DNA from 4 places in the Zhaonella formicivorans genome. Region 4 is predicted to be linked to each of the others. Evidence: riboswitches for the same ligand, from Rfam matches in the RefSeq annotation. Region 4 holds a riboswitch; each other region holds the start of a gene.
The links. A riboswitch is a leader RNA that binds a small molecule or an ion and turns the genes downstream of it on or off. The one in region 4 is predicted to bind S-adenosylmethionine.
Positions count from the first base shown of each region.

Region 1: another riboswitch for S-adenosylmethionine. It lies ahead of EYS13_RS11580 (PLP-dependent transferase); the one in region 4 lies ahead of EYS13_RS09545 (homocysteine synthase).
Region 2: another riboswitch for S-adenosylmethionine. It lies ahead of metA (homoserine O-acetyltransferase MetA); the one in region 4 lies ahead of EYS13_RS09545 (homocysteine synthase).
Region 3: another riboswitch for S-adenosylmethionine. It lies ahead of EYS13_RS00245 (methionine ABC transporter ATP-binding protein); the one in region 4 lies ahead of EYS13_RS09545 (homocysteine synthase).

Region 1 is NZ_CP085524.1:2,371,999-2,375,205, forward strand. It holds gene EYS13_RS11570 (pyridoxal-phosphate-dependent aminotransferase family protein) at 1-716, opposite strand, end outside; gene EYS13_RS11575 (H-type small acid-soluble spore protein) at 931-1,128, shown strand; SAM riboswitch class I at 1,258-1,373, shown strand; gene EYS13_RS11580 (PLP-dependent transferase) at 1,463-2,635, shown strand; gene EYS13_RS11585 (aminotransferase class I/II-fold pyridoxal phosphate-dependent enzyme) at 2,628-3,207, shown strand, end outside.
Region 2 is NZ_CP085524.1:2,378,765-2,381,971, reverse strand. It holds gene EYS13_RS11620 (MATE family efflux transporter) at 1-771, shown strand, start outside; gene metA (homoserine O-acetyltransferase MetA) at 937-1,872, opposite strand; SAM riboswitch class I at 1,955-2,069, opposite strand; gene EYS13_RS16580 (rubredoxin-like domain-containing protein) at 2,177-2,317, opposite strand; gene EYS13_RS11610 (ferritin-like domain-containing protein) at 2,448-2,963, opposite strand; gene EYS13_RS11605 (ATP-binding protein) at 3,119-3,207, shown strand, end outside.
Region 3 is NZ_CP085524.1:57,038-60,244, reverse strand. It holds gene EYS13_RS00250 (ISLre2 family transposase) at 228-1,628, shown strand; SAM riboswitch class I at 1,875-1,998, shown strand; gene EYS13_RS00245 (methionine ABC transporter ATP-binding protein) at 2,086-3,114, shown strand; gene EYS13_RS00240 (methionine ABC transporter permease MetI) at 3,107-3,207, shown strand, end outside.
Region 4 is NZ_CP085524.1:1,935,516-1,938,722, forward strand. It holds gene EYS13_RS09540 (hypothetical protein) at 1-99, shown strand, start outside; gene EYS13_RS09545 (homocysteine synthase) at 275-1,567, opposite strand; SAM riboswitch class I at 1,685-1,796, opposite strand; gene EYS13_RS09550 (RMD1 family protein) at 2,102-2,920, shown strand; gene EYS13_RS09555 (energy-coupling factor ABC transporter ATP-binding protein) at 2,935-3,207, opposite strand, start outside.

The DNA of each region.
Region 1 (3,207 bases), 440 kb from region 4:
GGAAACCACTTTTCCTCATACCATTTTTTCCACAGGGCCAGATTGCAGTAAAAAGCAGCAATAGGCTTTTTCCGGTTTAAAACAGCTTTCCAGGCATCGGCGCTGATGCTTAGAAAAGTTAGCCCCGGCGGTGCTGATAAGCATTTTTGCGATCCTCCCAGGGCAATATCGATTTTCCACTGGTCAACCAGGAGAGGCTCTCCACCGATGGCGGAAACAGAATCTACCACTGTGAGGATGCCGAATTTCTTCAGCACGGGACATAGTTCCCGGACTGGGTTCACAAGGCCCGAAGGGGTTTCACAGTGGACAACGGTGGCAAACTTAAAGTCGCTGTCCTGCTCTAGAAATTCCTGCAGCTCCTCTGGGCTGATTGGTTGTCTGTAGTCCCTGGTGAAATAGACAGCTTCCCCGCCGTACATTTTTACAAAGTCACCAAAACCTCTGCCGAAAATGCCGTTCTCCAGGCAAAGCACCCTGTCACCCGGCTCGATTAAAGAGGCGCAAGCCGCTTCCAGACCTAGGATTCCTTCACCGTTTAAAATCAGCACATCGTTTTTAGTTGCCAAAAGCTTCTGCAACTGCCTGGCAGTTTCTTTATAAAACTCGTAAAAGTCCGGGTCCAGGTCTGGATTGGTAATTGGTCTGGCCAGGGCTTGCCTTACCCGTTCGCTTACGTAGGTTGGCCCCGGCGTCATAATTAATATTTCATGCATTTGCCCTGTCTCCTTAAAGTTAAATTTTACCCAACTGCTTACAGCACTTATTTTAGCATAAACTTGCTGACTTTAATCAAAAAATATAGGTAAGTAAAGAAAACTTGGCTTGCGCCAAGCTGCGCTTATGCAAATCAGAAAGTCGATAAACTTCTGATTTGCCGAGATAAACGCTGCCTTAGCAAAGATAATTATTTAAAAAGGAGCTGATCCAATGGACTTCGCCCGTGCCCAAGAGATTTTAAATTCCCCGGAGACTTTTGAAGTTTTGTACCAAGGCTTGCCGGTCTGGATTGAATACTTAAATTCGGCAAATCAAACAGCCCTTGTCACTTCTGACTTTTTGCCCGGCGGCAGTTCCACCGTGCCCGTGGAGCAGTTGGTGGAGGAGGGCAAAGCTATGCTGCACTGAGATTTTGACAGGTATCTTAAAAAACCTTGGCTTGACGCGTTTGGAAATTTAGTTTACTATTAGTATTAACTACTAAACCTATAGAATTTCTTGGAAAAACACAGTTTATTAATTAAATAATGCTCAACACTCTTATCAAGAGCAGGTGGAGGGACTGGCCCAATGAAACCCGGCAACCGGCGGCCCCGGATAGAGGGATGTACGGTGCTAATTCTTGCGGAAGCATAGCTTCCGGGAGATGAGAGAGGTGCCAAATTGCTGTTCTAACCTTTCTCACAAGAGAAAGGTTTTTCTTTAACTGTAATTCTTAGTATTTAGAGGGGGTTACTTAACTATGAAATTGGAAAGCATATTAGCGCAAATTGGATCCCAAGCGGAACCGGTGACGGGGGCTGTCAGCTATCCCGTTTATCAAGCTGCTGTCTTTCGCCACCCGAAATTAGGCCAAAGCACCGGTTTTGATTATTCCCGCACCCAAAACCCGACCCGCCAAGTTTTGGAAAAGGCAATAGCCCGGCTGGAAGCAGGCGATGCCGGTTTTGCCTGCAGCTCAGGAATGGCTGCTTTGCAGACTGTTTTTGCTTTATTCAGCCAAGGGGACCATCTCCTTGTCTCCTTGGACCTTTATGGCGGCACTTACCGGCTATTGGAGCGCATCCTTTCCAGGTTTGGCATTACAGCAACCTATGTGGACACCAATAATCTTCGGGCATTGGAAGAAAATTACCGCCCGGAAACTAAAGCCATCTTAATTGAAACACCTACCAACCCTTTAATGATGATCACCGATCTGGAGGCAGTCTGCGGCTGGGCAAAACAAAAAGGGCTGCTCTCAATAGTAGATAACACGCTGCTCACTCCTTTTTTCCAGAGACCCCTTGAACTAGGCGCCGATATCGTAATCCACAGTGCCACCAAATATCTGGGGGGACATAATGATGTGCTGGCCGGGCTCATCGTCACCAAAGGCAAGGAGCTATCCGAAGAAATGGCATTCCTGCATAATTCAATAGGGGCCGTTTTGGGACCCCAAGACAGCTGGCTGTTAATGAGAGGAATGAAAACGCTGGCCCTGCGCATGGAACGACATGAATCCAATGCAGTTAAAATAGCTAATTACCTAATGGAACACCCCTTGGTGGAGCAGGTTTTTTACCCGGCGCTGGCCACCCATCCGGGCTATGCTGTACAAAAAAAGCAGTCTGCGGGGAATACGGGAATTTTTTCTTTCAGGGTGCGAGACGCCCGCTATGTTGAACCTATTTTACGCCACATTAAATTAATTGCTTTTGCTGAAAGCCTGGGCGGAGTAGAATCCTTAATGACCTACCCCGCTGTCCAGACTCATGCTGATATTCCGGAGGAGATCCGCCGCAAAGTAGGGGTGGATGAACGGCTGCTGCGCATTTCCGTAGGAATTGAGCATGTGGACGATCTCATCGCCGACCTTAGCCAGGCATTGGCAGCGGCAAAAAGGGAAATCGAGGAGGAAAGATGTAATGGGTGACAATAAAAAAAATAGCAGCGCCGAAAAATTTGCTACTAAACTAATTCATTTTGGCGGGGAAATCGATCCCAGCACCGGCGCCGCCAGTGTGCCTTTATACCAGGCTTCAACGTTCCATCATTTTTCCCTGGCGGACCCTCCCCGGTACGACTATACCCGTTCCGGCAACCCCACCCGCCAGGCATTGGAGGACTATATTGCCTTCCTTGAAGGAGGGGTAGAAGGCTTTGCCTTTGCCTCCGGCATGGCGGCCATTTCCACCGCATTTCTGCTTTTATCCAGCGGCGATCATGTCATTGTCACAGAGGATGTCTACGGAGGTACCTACCGGCTCTTGACAACCATTCTCAACCGGCTGAATATTGAATCCACCTTTGTAGATATGACCGATCTGGAAAAGGTAGTGGCCGCAAAAAAGCCTAATACGAAAGCGGTCTTCATGGAAACTCCTTCCAACCCTACCCTGAAAATTACGGATATCAAGGCGGTAACTGCATGGGCTGAAGCCAACGGCCTGATTACCATGCTGGATAATACTTTCATGACGCCATATCTGCAGCGTCCCATTGAGT
Region 2 (3,207 bases), 440 kb from region 4:
CAGGCAGTATCGGCTGCATGGGTGCTGCAATATTTCCTCGGCGGGCGGAGCCTGCTGAAAATTCGGCGTAAAAATTTGCAGCTCAAGGTTGCTACGGTGGGAAAAATTTTAGCCATTGGTTCCGCCCCATTTGCCATGCAGTTGGCTGCCAGCGTAGTGACTACAATCCTGAATAACAGTTTAAGCATTTACGGCGGGGATTTGGCTATTTCTGCCATGGGCATCGTGAACAGCATTGCGATGCTGATCTTAATGCCTATCTTTGGCATTAACCAAGGCGCCCAGCCCATTATCGGCTACAATTACGGGGCACAAAAATTTGACCGCGTGAAGCATACCGTAATATTGGCTATGGCGGTTGCAACATGTATTGTTTGCATGGGTTTTATCTTGGTGATGTTAATTCCACAGCAGCTCATTGCCTTCTTTAACCGGGAGGACCAGGAGTTAATTCGGCTTGGAGCCCATGCGCTGCAAGTATTTCTAATTCTCCTGCCTATCATCGGCTTTCAGATTGTGGGAGCCAACTATTTTCAGGCTGTGGGCAAGCCAAAGCACGCTATGTTTTTAAGCCTGTCCCGGCAGGTGATTGTTTTAATTCCGGCAGTCTTAGTTTTGCCGAGGTTTTTTCAGTTTGACGGGATTCTAATGGCCGGTCCGGTCTCTGATTTAGTTTCCTCTATTCTTACCGGAATATTTGTGTATAAAGAATTGAACAGCTTGGACAAAAAGCAGCGGCAAAGATATGAACTGCAGATGCAGGCAGAATAATGTAATTTAGCAATTTATCCTAGCCTTCACCATCGGGAATGAAGGCTATTGTTTTGTCTCTCCACTGCTGATTGCATGAATAGCTTTAAAGGAGCAAAGCAAATGCTTAGGAAATAAATTTTGGCAACCCGCTCCCGAAGCAGAGCTCTCCGGGGGCGGGTTTTATTACAGCTTCTGGGGCGGGGGGCTTTGCTTGGCCCAGTCATAAGGAGTCTCCTGATAGACATAGTAGTTAAGCCAGTTGGAAAACAGCAAGTTGGCATGGGCTCTCCAGCGGGCCAATGGGTACTGGGACGGGTCATCATTGGGAAAATAATTTTTAGGAATGGCAATGTCAATTCCCTTGTTGATGTCCCGATCGTATTCATACTTCAATGTCAAGGGGTCATATTCCGAATGGCCCGTAACGAATATTTGTTTTCCGTTTTTGGCGCTGACAATATAGATACCGGATTCCTCCGATTCGGAAAGGATTTCCAGAGCATCCACTTTTTCAATATCCTCCCGCCGGACCTCGGTGTAACGGGAGTGGGGTACATAAAACACGTCATCGAAACCCCGCAGCAGTTTGACATTCTTTTTGGTTACGGTATGGGGAAAAACGCCAAATACTTTTTTGTTCAGCATATATTTAGGAATGCCGTAATGATGGTGCAGCCCGGCCTGAGCTGCCCAGCATATATGCAGGGTGGACGTTACATTGTCCCATGTCCAGTCTAAAATTTGCTGCAGTTCTTTCCAGTAGTCGACTTCAGAAAAATCCAGATGCTCAACAGGGGCTCCGGTAATAATCATGCCGTCAAATTTTTCATTTTTAATATCGTCAAAAGTCTTATAGAACATCTGCAGATGTTCAGGTGATGTATTCTTGCAAGTATGGGATTTAGGGTGCAACAATACAAATTCCACCTGCAAAGGAGTGTTGGCCAGCAGGCGCAAAAGCTGGGTTTCCGTCGTTTCTTTAGTGGGCATTAAGTTTAAAATGGCAATTTGAAGCGGACGAATATCCTGGTGAAAGGCGATGCTTTCATCCATAATGAAGATATTCTCGTTATTTAAAATCTCTTTGGCAGGAAGATTGTCAGGAATTTTGATCGGCATTTTGGGTCACTCCTCCGTAAAATCTTTATATGCAATAAAAAAACCTTTCTCGCTGAGAAAGGTTTTAGAAATGCTAAGACCTCTCTCATCTCTCGGAAGTTTGCTTCCGCAAGAATTAGCACCGTGCATGCCTTTTGACAAAGCTGCCGGTTGCCGGGTTTCATAGGGCCAGTCCCTCCACCTACTCTTGATAAGAGCACTTATTGATATTCAGTTTACAGTATGATTTTTTGCTATTATTGTAACCAAATACTGATAAATTAAGAATAATATAAACAAAATTTTAGATGCAGTCAAGAACTTCTTACTTTTTTTCCGCCAAACCGCATTCCGGGGTATAGCAGGAGTCGTCAACAAAGGAACATTTTGAATTGCAGTAAGGACAGGTTTCCGGCGGAGCATCGGCTGTAAGCCTATATCCGCAGTTAGAGCATTTAAAGTTCAAATTAACTACCTCCCAGCTAATATTATTAATAATTTTACCTGAACTGCCGGAGGTTGTAAAATAGAAAAGAGCAAAAACCAGCCCCCTGGGGTGGTTTTTTGCTCCCGGTCCTATGCTGTTTGCTTTGCCCCTAATCCTCCTTTTCTTCTTCCTCTAAATCCTCCTTAGTTGCTGCATAAAGAAGAGCAAAGCGGTCGGCATGCTCCATTTCATCGGTCATAATTTCAAACATCAGGTCCCGCACCGCCCTGGTCAGGGCGTTGAGGTACATGCCGCGGTAGAGTTCGGCAGCTTCCAGCTCATCTTCAAAAGCTTCGATTAAACCTTTCCGGTAGTCGGGTATGACTGCAGGGGGAGGTATTGGCACCTCCGGCGACATGCCTGTCAGCTGGCGGTAAAGTTCCGAAAACTGCCTATAGTGCTTGCGTTCGTCCTCCAAAGCATGGCGAATATTTCGTCTGGCCAAATCATCGGGGGCCATCCTGAGTAAACTAGTATAAAAGGCAATTGCTTCCGCTTCGCCGTGGAGACCTCTTTCCAAATCCATCATAAATTGCTGCCGGTTTTTAAATTGACGGGGCCGCTCAGGACCAGGGTAATGGCTGTTCCACTGGTTATAAGGCGGTTCCCAACCATAATAGGACATGCGAGATTCACCCCTTCTCTTTTCGGACCATCGTCCGACTGATAATACCTGTTATATCTTATGAATTGGAAGGCACTGGTGTTACTGGCAAAGCATTGCTTTCACCGGTCGCCATAATTATAATAAAAACAAAATTCTTTAGGAGTGACTTTTTTATGCAGGACTTTAGCAAAGCCGATTTTACTTTGCTGGCGGGTAGGCTGACTTTATTCAGGAGGATATTAAATGACGAAGCAGTCCAGGC
Region 3 (3,207 bases), 1.4 Mb from region 4:
TATACTCATTAATTCGCTGCAAATATCGGTTTTCCTTCCAAAAGCATTAGTAGATGTGAATCCCAAAATCTGTTTTGAACATTTGGCAAAAGTAAAAATGTTAGTGTAAAATTACTGTAGGATACCCTGCAGGAAAAAAAGGGCAGGGGAAAGAAATAAGACCTCACCGTCTGGCGAAAGACGGAGCCTTAAGCCCTAAGGCAAAAAGACTCGAGAGGTGAGGTCTTATGGAAAAGATAATTCAACACTTATGGGATAAATTCCTGCTGGTTGGGGAAAACGTAATTGAGGCTTTAGAGAGAAAAATCACATATCCGGAGTTGGAAATCAAGGTTAAAGAGATCCTTAACCAATTGGGAAAAGACATACTGAAGATGGTCCTGGAAACCCAGGATGCTTATCTGGTTGAGCACCGGGAAGAACGTCCCGGTTGGGTGGTTGAGCGGCGTCAAGAAGAGAAACATGTGGTCACAGTCTTTGGAGAAATGAGCTATCATCGTACCTACTTTTACCATAAAGAAACCCAATCCTACGCTCATTTAGTTGACGACTATGCCGGATATACACCACACATGCGGGTGGATGCAGCAGCTAAGTCCGTATTGGCTGACATGGCTACCGAACAATCTTACCGTCGTAGCGGCAGAGGGCCGGAGCAGTACGGATGGGGAGAAAGTTTGAGTGGACAGACAGTCAAGAATACCATAGACAGAATTAAAGTGCCCTTGAGTAGCGATGATATAATACCTGCGCAAAAGCGAAGGGTGAGGATTTTGTACATAGAAGCAGACGAGGACCACGTAGCCCAGTGGGGAAAAAAGGGACGGATGCAAATACCGTTGATCTATGTACATGAAGGAATAGAAAAAGCAAGCCGGGGTAGGAACCGGCTCCGGAATGCCCGCTATTTCAGCGGACCGTACAAGACCATTGACGACTTATGGTTTGCTGTCCTTGACTATATAGAAAAGCAATATGAACTAGACCAGATAGAAAGGATTTATATAAACGGGGACGGAGCAGCGTGGATTCGCAGCGGAACAGAAATAATACCCAAGTCCATATTTATACTTGACCTCTTCCACCTGAGCAAATATATAATAGCCGCTGTAGGCCCTGAGCCCAAACTACAAGCAGCCCTTTGGGAACATATAAAGCGCAGTGACTTGGAAAAAGTAATGGTTGTATTGGATAAAGCCCAAAAACTCCGTCCAGAGCGCCAGAAAGCGATTACAAAAACGAAGCGGTACATTCGGGGGCAGTGGGATGGGATAGAAGCGCGTAACCGATACCGTGAAGAAGTGCAGGGATGCAGCGCAGAAGGACACGTAAGCCATATACTATCTGCCAGATTAAGCAATCGGCCAGGGGGATGGAGCAAAGCAGGAGCCGAACAAATGGCCAGCCTTCGGGCAGCCAAAGCCAACGGGTTAAATATAAAGGAAATATACCTGGCCCAGCAAAAACAACCGGTAAAAGCGTTACAGGTAGACGCAGAAAAACTAAAAAGGGCCAAGAGAACAATCCAAAGGAACGTGGCAATAGAAATGATTCGGAATATGCCCATCCTGAAAGGACCCCAGAGTCCATTGACCAAGGCCCTCAGGGCACTAGCCGCTACTGCGTAGACCTGTGCTAAGGGCAACCAGAAATAATATGTATCTTCATAGTAAAATATTAGCAATACAACCATATAATTCAAAAATTAATCAAAAAATATCAGGCAAATTTACAACGAGGCTACCGCTCTGAACCGGATAGGTGAATTTATCTCGTAAAAAATCCTACAGTTACTTGACACTATCGTAAAAATAAAGCAATTGACCCAATACCCGTAATGTGCTATTATAGGTTTCAGTTAAATAAAAGTAACGCTCTTATCAAGAGTAGGTTGAGGGACTGGCCCGATGACGCCCGGCAACCGACCACTTCAGGGGTGATAACCTCTTAATTGGCACGGTGCCAATTCCTGCAGAACGTTGTTCTGGCAGATGAGAGTTACAGGAATGTAAACCTTTTCTGCCTGTGCGGAAAAGGTTTTTTATTTGTTGGAAACTAACTTTTCTTAAGAAAAGAGGAAATGCAATGATTGAAATTGCAGGCTTAAAAAAGATCTACGGCAAAGGTAAAGGTTCCGTGCTGGCCTTAGATGGAATAGACCTGAAAATTAAACAGGGAGAGATCTTTGGGATTATCGGCTTAAGCGGTGCAGGAAAGAGCACTTTGATCAGGTGCCTGAACATGCTGGAAAGGCCAACAGAAGGAAAGGTAATTGTGGACGGACAAGATATGACAAGTCTATCGGCGAGCGAGTTGCGCCTGGCCCGACGCAATATAGGCATGATCTTTCAGCACTTCAATCTGCTCTGGTCCCGCACCGTAGCCGAGAACGTGGCCTTCCCCTTAGAAATTGCCGGTATTAAGGATAGGGCAAAGATCAACGCTAAAGTAACCCAGCTTTTAGAACTGGTAGGTTTAAGCGATAAAGCCAATGCTTACCCCTCACAGCTCAGCGGCGGTCAAAAACAGCGAGTGGGCATTGCCCGAGCACTGGCCAATGACCCGAAAGTGCTGTTATGCGATGAAGCAACATCAGCCTTAGATCCGCAAACCACCGAGTCTATCCTGAAACTGCTGAGGAGCATCAACCAGCAGCTCAAGCTGACTATTGTAATCATTACTCACGAGATGTCGGTTATCAAGTCAATCTGCGACTCGGTAGCAGTGATTGCGGACGGTAAAATTGCTGAAACCGGGCCGGTTTTGGAGCTGTTTACCAATCCCAGAACTGCAACCGCCCGGGAATTCGTAAAAAGCATAATTAACACAGAAATTCCCGAAGTTGTGACCAAGCGGCAAAACGGTGAAAAAGCAAACAGCCAGTTAATCCGGATTTCCTTTATTGGCGATTCAGCAGGGGAACCGGTAATATCCAACCTGGTGCAAACCTTTAATATCAAAGCTAACATCCTTTATGGCAATATTGACCATATTAAGGATACAATTTTCGGCACCTTAACGGTGCAGCTTGCCGGCCAACCGGGGAATACCGCTCAGGCTATCTCCTACTTAAAGCAACAGGGGTTGAAAGTAGAGGTGTTAACCAATGATTGAATCTCTCATGCAGTATCTGGCCGATATCGGCCCTCAAGTAGCGGTTGCCTTTGTCCAAACGCTTCAGATGGTAATTTTGTCAGTCATTTTTTC
Region 4 (3,207 bases):
GTTCCTGGCGAAATAATACTTCGGGGAAGGATGCCCCGGCGCTCGTTTAGCCCGACTACAGGTCAAGCCACCGTTACCCCAACTACCACTTCAACATAATAAAAAACAATTCATTAAAGACCGGCCTTTGCTCGGCATTGGTGCTTAAAAAAAGTCTCCTCACCTGTGGTGAGGAGCAGGAAGGAGTGTATATAAGGGGTATCTATTGGGGGCTATTATAACTATACCAATATTATAACCGATACCTCGACAGCTTTCAACAGATAATGACATCTTAACGAGAGAAAATGGCTTGCTGCAAGGCCTTGTCCAAGTCAGCTATCAAGTCATCCACATTCTCAATGCCAATGGATAACCGGATCATATCGGGTGACACGCCGCTGGCAGCCTGCTGCTCAGGTGTAAGCTGCTGGTGGGTGGTGCTGGCCGGGTGAATCACCAGGGACTTGGCATCCCCCACGTTAGCAAGCAGCGAGAACAGCTCTAAACTATCGATAAATCTAACAGCCGCATCGTAGCCCGCTTTAATGCCAAAGGTCAGCATAGCTCCAAATCCGTGCTGCAGGTATTTCTTAGCTTTGGCATATTGGGGGCTGTCAGGCAGTCCGGGGTAGTTGACCCAGGCGACCTCCGGGTGCTCTGACAGGTACTGGGCTATTTTTAAGGCGTTGGAGCTGTGCCTTTCCATTCTGAGCGGCAGTGTTTCCAGCCCCTGCAGCAAGAGGAAGGAGTTGAAGGGACTTAGGGCAGGCCCCAAATCCCGCAAAAGCTGCACCCGGGCTTTCACAATGTAAGCCGCAGGGCCAATGTGCTCCACATACTTCACACCGTGGTAGCTTTGGTCGGGTTCCGTTAATTCAGGAAATTTGCCGTTATCCCAGTTAAATTTGCCTGAATCCACAATCACGCCGGCAATGGAAGTACCATGGCCGCCGATGAATTTGGTGGCGGAGTGAATGACGATATCGGCGCCGAATTCAAAAGGCCGGCAGTGATAAGGGGTAGCAAAGGTGTTATCCACAATCAATGGCACCCCAAGCTCGTGGGCTATGGCAGAAATAGCGCTGAGATCTGCAACATCCAGAACTGGATTGCCAATAGTCTCCACGTAGAAGGCCCTGGTCTTATCAGTGGCTGCTTTGCGGAAATTTTCCGGGTCGGCGGCATCCACAAATTTTACATTGATGCCCAGCTTGGGAAAGGTAGTGTTGAACAGGTTATATGTACCCCCATATAAAGTTGAGGAAGACACCACTTCATAACCTGCAGTGACTATGTTTAAAATAGCCAGTGTGATAGCCGACTGACCGGAAGCTACCGCTAAAGCCCCAACTCCACCCTCAAGAAGGGCAATTCTTTGCTCAAAAACATCAGTAGTGGGGTTCATAATCCTGGTGTAGATATTGCCGGATTCTTTCAGGGCAAAAAGGTTGCCCGCATGCTCTGCGTTTTTAAACACATAGGATGTAGTTTGGTAGATAGGCACCGCCCTGGAGCCTGTGGTGGGATCCGGCTCCTGTCCCCCGTGGACGGCCAGTGTTTCGAAAGCATAATTTTTTTCTGCCATCTTAGTTCTCCTCCTACTTGTTAGTTTTCCTTGTCCTTATCGTTTCCTTATAACCCTAGCGCAATCCAATAAACCAAAAACCTCTTCGCTAAGAAGAGGTTTTATGCATTAGTACTCTTCTTATCTCCCAAGGAATCCTCCTTGCTGGAATTAGCACCTTGTTGAGCAATTGACTCAACCGGTTGCCGGGTTTCATAGGGCCAGTCCCTCCGCCTGCTCTCGATAAGAACAAAGGTTTTCAAGTTGTTGTGCTTATTATAGAATTCCGGTCTGTTTTTGTCAATTATTTTTTTTACCGCACCACCAGTCTAAGGAGACTTTTCTTTTGCCCATTGAGACACCCCCTCCGCGCGGGTAAGCTAGAAAATTTCCGCTAGTTAATAATATTTATTTTGCTGCCTGTTTGTGAAAGAATAGAGATGTCTAAGGTTATTGAATTTATGGATTATAACGCCGGGATTTCTGCAAAATAGAGGATAGATTGTCAGAATGGCAAATATAGATAATATTGGTCAAAATACAGGAGGTGAGATCTTGCAGCAAGCTGAATTTAAAGCGCTGGCACTGGCCAATGAAATCAACCTGAACAGCATTGCCGGACACTTCGGCATCGATAAAAAGTTCAAGTGGGAAGAACCATTGGTGCTGTTTGATAATCACTTAAAAGGGATTATCAATTCCCCGGAGGGTAAAGCTGTCTATATTTTCTCCTTCGGCAGCCTGGTCTGTATCAACTGCCAGTTTCATGAGATTACCGATATCTTGAAGTATCTGAAAAAAATTGAGCCAGGACTGAACATTCAATCGACTTTTAATTTCAGCGACGATTACAAGCTGGAAATCGGCTCGGAACAACCCCTTTCCCTCAACTATGAGTATATGACAGCCCCGGAGCTCAAAAACTATCACCGGGAAATCGTGGCCACTGTCCTGGCGAAGTCCGTGGCTTTGGAACGGATTGAGCACGGCATCAATTTACTTTTAGATGCTATCGAGGATAAAATCGATCATTTGGAAAAGGGGCGGCTTAATATCCCCGATAACCGTTTGGCCAAAACCTCGGCCCAGATCCTGCGCTTTAAATATAATACTATCTCCTATCTGATGCTTTTGGATAAACCGGACATCGCCTGGGTCAGCGAAGAAGCGGAGGAGTTTTTTCTAAACTTAAGCGAACTGTTTGAACTGGACGACCGCTATGAAGCCATCAGGCACAAATCGGAGATCCTCATGGATATTACCGAGGTGTTTACCAGCCTCACCCATGCCCAGCGAGGCACCAGACTGGAGTGGATGATCATCATTTTAATCAGCATCGAACTGCTTTTATCGCTGCTGGAAAAAATATTTTAAAAAAGGGCGATCAGTTAAATCGCCCTTTTGATCTTCTTCTCACCATATTCCTTTGACTGCATCAAGCTAAACAATTCCTCTTTTGTTCTGGGAGCCGGGCTGTTTAATGGAATCCACCCTTTTTGCTTCATCTCCTCATAAACTTCCAACACCCATGGTTTAGTCAAATCAGCGTGCTCAAGCAATGCGCCATCCTGGAAAATCTCCTGAGGTTCCCCCATTCCTGCCACTTGCCCGTTGATAATGATATAAATATAGTCGGACCAGGAATAAGCCAAATCCACATC